Linked DNA regions of Aliamphritea ceti. The protein of the gene in region 1 interacts with the protein of each later gene in a pairwise test. Links are inferred from orthologs where the notes say so. Each region holds a gene or a part of one and is shown on either strand. Other genes may lie near its edges.

Region 1 (4,301 bases):
GTTACACCAATCACTTTCAGCCGCTGACCTGGCTGGCCGTAAAACTGTGCAGCAATCGCCCCGGTTGCAGCATCTATATCTACAACCTGAATAACCGGGACAGTCACTTCATCCTGACCGCTAAAACCTGCCTGCCAGTCGGTCGCTGCAACAACAACCGCAGCAGCACCTTTAGCCTGCGCATCAAGAATAAAGTCACAACCACGATGAGCAACGCCTGAGCGGGCAAAAAACAACATACCCGGCTGCACCATACGGCTATCCAGCGTCAACGCACTGATCTGCACATTAGTCAGATCAGCATCATGAATAAGTGGGGCTAACTGACTGTCCGCGACCCCTATCGCCAACAGTTCAGCTAGTTGTTTCCCCGTTCCCAAACCTGTCATTTCATTACCACCTGGGTCTCGCCTTCGGCCAACTTATCCGGTGCAACATTTAAACTGCGTAACGCACCACCTACGACCCGCGCAAAGACCGGCGCAGCTACTTCACCGCCGTAATACTCCTGACCTTTCGGATTATCTATCATCACAACAGTGATTATCCGTGGATCACTTACCGGAGCGATGCCTGCGAATACCGAAATATACTGATCTTCTTTATAACCACCTTTAGCAGCTTTATGTGCAGTACCTGTCTTACCTGCAACCCGGTACCCATCAACCGCAGCCTGGGTTCCGGTACCGCCTTTATTGGTAACCGTTTCCATCATGTCTAAAATCGTTTCAGCGATATCTACCGGCATTACCCGCACTGAACTGTCAGGCTTATCAATCTTCAGCAATGAAACTGTTGGCATCACACCCTGGTTGGCAAATGGCAAATATGCCTGAGCAACCTGCAACGGCGTTGCTGATAAACCATAGCCGTATGACATAGTGGCCCGCTCAACTACACGTTTCTTTTCTATGTACGGTAAAACCCCGGTCTGCTCCCCTGGAAACCCACTGTTTGTGGACTGCCCCAGACCAAGGTTGTAAAACACGTTACGCACTGCATCTTCATGCATACTCAGCGCTAACTTAGTCACACCTACGTTACTGGACTTAGTAATAATCTTGGTCATATCCAGCTCACCATAATTACGGTGATCTCTGATGGTCCGCCCTCTGACCCGAATATAACCTGGCGCGGTGTCTACCACACTTTCCGCCGTGTACTGACCACTCATTAGCGCCGCAGCAACTGTTAACGGCTTCATAGTTGAACCTGGTTCAAAAATATCCGTGATCGCACGATTTCTAAGCATTGCAGGAATCAGGTTCGAGCGATCGTTTGGGTTAAACGACGGCTGATTCACCATCGCTAACACCTCACCGGTTCGAGCATTCAACATAACCAGTGCGCCAGAATCCGCTTTATGTGCACTGACTGCAGCCTTCAGCTCACGGTAAGCTAAATACTGCAGACGCAGATCAATACTCAACTGCAGATCTTTACCCTGCACAACATCTTCGACCTGGCGAATATGCTTAATTGTCCGACCCAGCAAATCACGCATTACTAGTTTTTTGCCCGGAACACCTTTGAGCCAGTCCTCAAATGCCAACTCAAGTCCTTCCTGCCCGACACCATCTAAATTAGTAAAACCCACAAGGTGGGCAGTCACTTCAGATGCTGGGTAATAACGCTTATATTCCCGATCGACATGCAGCCCTTTAATACGCAGAGCCTCAACACTTTCTGCAAGATCTGGCGTAATCTGTCGCTTCAAATATAAAAACTGCTTAGTTCGGTAACGGGCTACTTTCTCTTTCACTTCACCGGGTTTAAAACCCAGCAAGCTTGCAAGCTTGCCAACAGCAGGATTCTCAATTTCGAATTCTTTCGGATTTACCCATACCGTTGCTACTGGAGCACTGACAGACAATGGTTCGCCATTTCGATCGGTAATTACACCACGGTGCGCCGGAATCGCCGTCGTTCGTAATACCCGGGAATCGCCCTGCTTTTGCAAAAATGCCTGATCCTGCACATTCAGCGAAACCATTTTGGCAACAATAAAGCCAGCAATCAGCAACAAGAGCAGCAGTACCAGCCACAAGCGCCAGCCACGTGCAGCACGCGTCTGGATACCGGCGACGTCTTGCAACATCTCCTGGTTATCCTGACTGTTCGCTGTAGCTTTAACGCTCATCACGTATAACCTCTATTCTGGCCGGAATCTGCATGCTTAACTTTTTAGTTGCCAGGTTTTCAACCCGGCTATTCGCTGCCAGGGCTCCTTGCTCTAAAAGCAGCTGCCCCCACTCCACCTGTAACTCATCCCATTGCTGCACCAGTTGCTGTTGATGGTTAAAGTTCAGGCGGTACTGATAGGCGGTAAAAATAACCATCAATGCCGAAATAACAATGCAACTTACCAACACCAACAGAACAACCGATTTAACGTACAGATCACTGGCCTTCAGCATGACAGCAGGACGTTCAGCAACTACTGAATCATTTTCCTCATCACTCAGGGCTGCAGTACCAAACTGCAGCCAGGCAGGCCAACTAACTTTCACTTCAGTTTTACCGCCGCACGCATAACGGCACTGCGTGAACGCGGGTTATCATCAACTTCTTTACGACTGGCTTTAACAGCTTTTGTCACAGCCTTAAGTCGTTTTTCCAACATGTCATCGGTAAAAGGAATACCTCTCGGCAAATGCTCATCACCTTTCACGTGCTGACGAATAAAACGTTTAACTATTCTGTCTTCCAAAGAGTGGAAGCTAATCACAACCAGTCGGCCACCGACCTTAAGCATTTCCAGTGATTGCTCAAGACAGGCTTCCAGATCATCCAGCTCGCGGTTAATGAATATACGGATACCCTGAAAAGCACGGGTAGCAGGATTCTTACCTTTTTCCCAAGAAGGGTTCGCATCAGCGACAATCTTTGATAAGCGCCCTGTCGTCGTAATAGGTTCTTCTGCTTGTGCAGCCAGAATAGCTCTGGCTATTCGGCGACCGTGACGTTCTTCTCCATAGGTATAAAGAACATCCGCAATTTGCGCCTCAGTCGCATGGGTCAGCCATTCAGCAGCACTTTCCCCAACGTCCGGGTTCATGCGCATATCTAACGGGCCATCAGTCATAAAACTGAAGCCGCGGTTTGGATCATCCAGTTGCGGAGAAGAAACCCCCAGATCCAGTAACACACCGTCCAGCTTGCCTGACAGATCACGGGCTTCAACAAACTCCTGTAGCTGAGCGAAAGAACCGCGCTCGATATCGAAGCGCGGTTCTGTTGCAAATCGCTGTGCTGCACAGGCAATTGCTTCAGGATCTTTATCAATTGCCAGTAACTTGCCCTGCGGCGTTAAACGTTCAAGAACCAGTGCGGAATGCCCGCCCCTGCCAAAGGTTCCATCAATATAAAAACCATCTCCGTCACCAACAAGGGTATCGACAGCTTCATTCAGCAGCACTGTAATGTGTTGAAATTCTGCACTCATGTGCATTGACCCCTAATGGTTTTCATCAGCCGTTACCGGCTTAAAGCGATAAATTTTGCAAATCATCCGGCAGTTCCATTCCGCCGTCATCATCATTCAGATAATCATCCCGGGTGCTGTTCCAGCGGTCTTCACTCCAGATCTCGAACTTATTGCCCTGCCCCAGCAGAATGATTTTCTTTTCCAGCTCAGCGTAATCACGTAATGGTGCTGGCAATAAAAGGCGACCGTTATTATCCATTTCCAGATCGGTCGCATGGCCTATCAGCAAACGCTGAATTCGCCGGGCCTGTTTGTTAAAGCTAGGAAGCGCTTCAATTTTTTCCTGAATTTCTTCCCATTCGGAAAGCGGGTAAAGCAGCAGACAACGGTCTTCAGTATCAATAGTGGCTACTAACTGCCCGGCACAGAACCCTGAGATTGCCTCACGGTAGCGCGCCGGAATGGCCATTCGGCCCTTGGCATCGAGATTAATCGGGTTTACACCCCGGAACATGCCCTGACTTCCACTTTAATTCCCCTTTGCTCCACATTTACCCACATTTACCCACTACGTCACACTATAGAAATTAACCTTGGCTTTTGCAAGGCCGTAAAACAGATTTTGGGCAATCGTCAAGACCAGATATCTCAAGGGCTTAAAGCCAGTCGGAGAATCTGAAAACAGAGCAATAAAACAGAAGAGATAAAACTGAATCAGGGCTGTATACCAGCCTGACAAGAGAAAAAATCTACAACTACAAAATCAAACCGTCAGTAAGCTAATGCGCTTTCGCGGCTGCAGAATTTTAACATATGAAACCGCCACAAATGACATTTGTCGACGCAGATAAACTTGAATTTTTTTGATATTAAA
Region 2 (3,570 bases), 590 kb from region 1 along the record:
CTTGCCATCACATCCAGCACCTGCGGATCAATAATGCCCTGATCCTGCAACCGCTGCACTAAACGGCTGCGGGTGCGTTGCGAGGTCATACCGATTCCCTGCAACTGTAATTTATTCAAAACAACTCCTTAGACACTCTGTTCTTTACCATCAAATAAACAGCAAACCACATACTAATAATCAGTCACTCAGATTTTCCAGCCAATGGCTTAAGTTATCCATTCCTGAATACTGAGTCATATCAACATTCAGCGGAGTAATGGCTACATAGCCCTCCTGAACCGCATAAAAATCCGTACCAGGGCCACAGTCTGCTGCTGCACCGGCACCTGCAATCCAATAGCGCTTCGTACCTCTCGGATCAACAGATTCTACAGGAGTATCAGCGAGTACCCGATGCCCCAACCTTACCAGTTGCATGCCCTTAATATCTTCTAACGGCCTATCTGGCACATTGATATTTAAAACTGTACGGGGCGCCAGATTCAAGCTATGAATATCAGCCAGTAGCTGCTGAATAATAATGGCTGCAGCCTGATAATTATCTGGATGACTTCCCAGCATAGAAACAGCAATCGGGGGAAGATTCAGATAACGACCCTCAATAGCAGCAGCTACAGTACCTGAATAGATAACATCGTCGCCTAGATTCGCGCCAGCGTTTATACCTGAAATAACAATATCAGGCTTCTCGCAAAGCACACCTGAAATTCCCAGATGAACACAATCCGTTGGCGTACCATTAAGACTGTAAAAACCATTGTGATGCTGATGGGCCTCTAAAGGCCGGTCAAGTGTCAGTGCATTACTGGCACCACTACGGTTTCTGTCAGGAGCAACAACGTCAATACTAAAACTTTCTGCCAGAGTTGTTGCTAACATCTCCAAACCCGGGGCATACACACCATCATCATTAGACAGTAAAATTCGCATCAAAACTCTCCACGCTGCGCGTTTTCTACCTGACAAATTTCCCGTAACACACTGGTTGCAAACGAACCAACGCTCAGATCAAAGCTTAGTAATAACTGATCGTCTGCTTCCTTAGTCACTTCGAGCTGCTGCGGCAATAAACGTAACGCACGCCGCTCCTGATTAAGCCCCAAATTCTCCAGGCCGGACTGCAACTCCTGATAAGCATCCAACTGTGCAATTTCCCACTCAAATGCCTGATCGGTACAGATAGAACGCCCACGCCCCCACATTGGAGCTGTCAGATGAACTTCCAGATTTTCTAAACGTTCTGTAATCGTTGCATCTTGGGCATCAAACACAAAACAACTCTGGCTCCCCTGATGCATAAGAACATCACCCGTCATCGGTGTGATTGCATTTGCATAACGAGCAGAAACCACCTGATTAAACAGGAAAGAGCGCACTGCCGAGATATACATCCCTTTCTTATGCTTCTGTCGCTCTTTATACTCGCCTTTGATCAAGGCAGCACCTTTAACGAGATTGCCACCGTGATGACCGAAACGCTGCTCGCCAAAGTAATTTGGAACCCCCTGACGTACCAGTTCACAACGCTGAATAACAGCATCAGCATCAGTAACATTACGCAAGCGAATGGCAAAGCGATTACCCGTCAAGCTGCCCAGACGCAGTTTACGACCATGCTTTGTTGCCTTTAGAACCTGAATGGAGTCACCTCCAAACAAAGACCAGGTAAGTGGTGACCGGCCTGGCATATGTACACTAAACCATTGTTCTGTTATTGCGTGTCGGTCTTTCTTACCTGCATAACCAACTTCACGCGGGCTTACCTGACAAAAATTCGCCAACTGCCGGGCAACCCAATCAGTATTCTCACCCGTTTTACGAATATACAAATAAACATGATCACCTGCGCCATCTGGCTCAAATGCCAGGTTTTCAGTTACCTGGAAATCCTCAGGATGCTGACGAATCACCGCCGTCGCTTGCGGCTCACCGTAGGCATAATTCAGTTCTGTTGGAAACGCTGTGGTCATTGATATATCCAGGGAATAAAACTATCAGGGAGCATCATCAGGCAATGATGTCTTGCCGGGGATTAACTGAAAAAAAGTCTCATCTTCACGCACCATACCTAAGTCATTACGGGCACGCTCTTCCAACGCAGCAAGACCTTTTTTAAGATCTTTTACTTCAGCCTGAAGACGATGATTACGCTCGACTAATTGATCATTTTCAGTTTGCTGATTCTGAATTTCATATTGCAGCGCCCAAACTTCACGCAAATTCGCCTCACCAAACCAAAGGCGATACTGCAGGCCGGTGACGGCAATAATTAAAATCCAAACAAGCCAGCGAAACATAAAATATCGACGCCGATCCTCAGTTAAAAAAGGAGGCATTCCGCCCCCTTGTTTTTAAAACTCAGTCAGTGTTATGCCTGACCTTTAATCTCTTTCAAACCGTTATATACGGCTTTATCACCCAACTGTTCAGCAATACGTAACAGACGGTTATATTTAGCAACACGGTCAGAACGACACAGTGAACCAGTTTTGATCTGGCCTGCTGCTGTACCTACTGCCAGGTCAGCAATAGTTGTATCTTCAGTTTCACCGGAACGGTGCGAAATAACAACGGTAAAGCCTGCATCTTTCGCCATCGTAATGGCATCCAGAGTTTCAGACAAAGAACCAATCTGATTGAACTTAATCAGGATTGAATTACCAATGTTTTGTTCAATACCGCGGGACAGAATCTTAGTGTTAGTTACAAACAGATCATCACCGACCAGCTGTACTTTATCACCAATCTTACGGGTTAGGCTTGCCCAACCGTCCCAATCAGACTCATCCAGACCATCTTCAACAGAAACGATCGGATAATTTTCGGTCAGGTTAGCCAGGTAGTCACCGAAACCTTCGGAATCAAATACCTTACCTTCACCGGAAAGATCATACTTGCCGTCTTTGTAGAATTCAGATGCAGCGCAGTCCAGCGCCAGAGTAACATCTTTGCCCAACTCGTATCCGGCATTTGCTACAGCTTCTTTAATGACAACCAGCGCTTCTTCGTTAGAACCCAGGTTAGGTGCGAAACCACCTTCATCACCGACAGCAGTATTCAGACCACGTGCTTTCAGCACAGCTTTCAGCGCATGGAAAATTTCCGCGCCACAACGCAGTGCATCAGCAAAATTATCCGTCGTAACCGGCTGAACCATGAACTCCTGGATATCAACATTGTTATCAGCGTGTTCACCGCCGTTCAGAATATTCATCATTGGTACAGGCATAGAGAACTGACCAGCAGTACCGTTCAGATCAGCTATATGTTCATACAACTCAACATTCTTGCTAATAGCTGCTGCTTTAGCAGCCGCCAGAGACACCGCCAGGATAGCATTTGCACCCAATTTAGCTTTGTTCTCAGTACCGTCCAGCTCGAGCATTTTATTGTCCAGCGCACGCTGATCAGTAACATCCATGCCTACCAGGCTATTACGGATCTCACCGTTAATAGCAGCAACCGCTTTCAGTACGCCTTTCCCCAGGTAACGGGACTTATCGCCATCACGCAGTTCCAGCGCTTCGCGTGAACCTGTAGACGCACCGGAAGGTGCACAGGCAGACG

Evidence for each region.
Region 2: the proteins of ftsL (region 1) and ftsB interact in binary tests that used the Escherichia coli proteins (3 or more experiments, as listed by UniProt). The link is inferred for Aliamphritea ceti from one-to-one orthologs.

Annotation. Positions count from the first base shown.
Region 1 is NZ_AP025282.1:1,477,097-1,481,397, reverse strand. The notes cover bases 821-3,785. They hold ftsL (cell division protein FtsL), read right to left. Parts: upstream 2,511-3,785; coding sequence 2,130-2,510; downstream 821-2,129. Other genes in these bases: mraZ (division/cell wall cluster transcriptional repressor MraZ), read right to left, coding at 3,486-3,785; rsmH (16S rRNA (cytosine(1402)-N(4))-methyltransferase RsmH), read right to left, coding at 2,507-3,445; OCU49_RS06810 (peptidoglycan D,D-transpeptidase FtsI family protein), read right to left, coding at 821-2,140. Outside these bases: OCU49_RS06815 (UDP-N-acetylmuramoyl-L-alanyl-D-glutamate--2,6-diaminopimelate ligase), read right to left, coding at 1-389; more of OCU49_RS06810, read right to left, coding at 386-820; more of mraZ, read right to left, coding at 3,786-3,941. UniProt on the Escherichia coli protein: Essential cell division protein. May link together the upstream cell division proteins, which are predominantly cytoplasmic, with the downstream cell division proteins, which are predominantly periplasmic.
Region 2 is NZ_AP025282.1:889,197-892,766, reverse strand. What follows is about bases 669-3,570. They hold ftsB (cell division protein FtsB), read right to left. Parts: upstream 2,340-3,570; coding sequence 1,998-2,339; downstream 669-1,997. Other genes in these bases: eno (phosphopyruvate hydratase), read right to left, coding at 2,372-3,570; truD (tRNA pseudouridine(13) synthase TruD), read right to left, coding at 933-1,973; surE (5'/3'-nucleotidase SurE), read right to left, coding at 669-933. In the rest of the region: OCU49_RS04035 (protein-L-isoaspartate(D-aspartate) O-methyltransferase), read right to left, coding at 1-89; more of surE, read right to left, coding at 181-668. UniProt on the Escherichia coli protein: Essential cell division protein. May link together the upstream cell division proteins, which are predominantly cytoplasmic, with the downstream cell division proteins, which are predominantly periplasmic.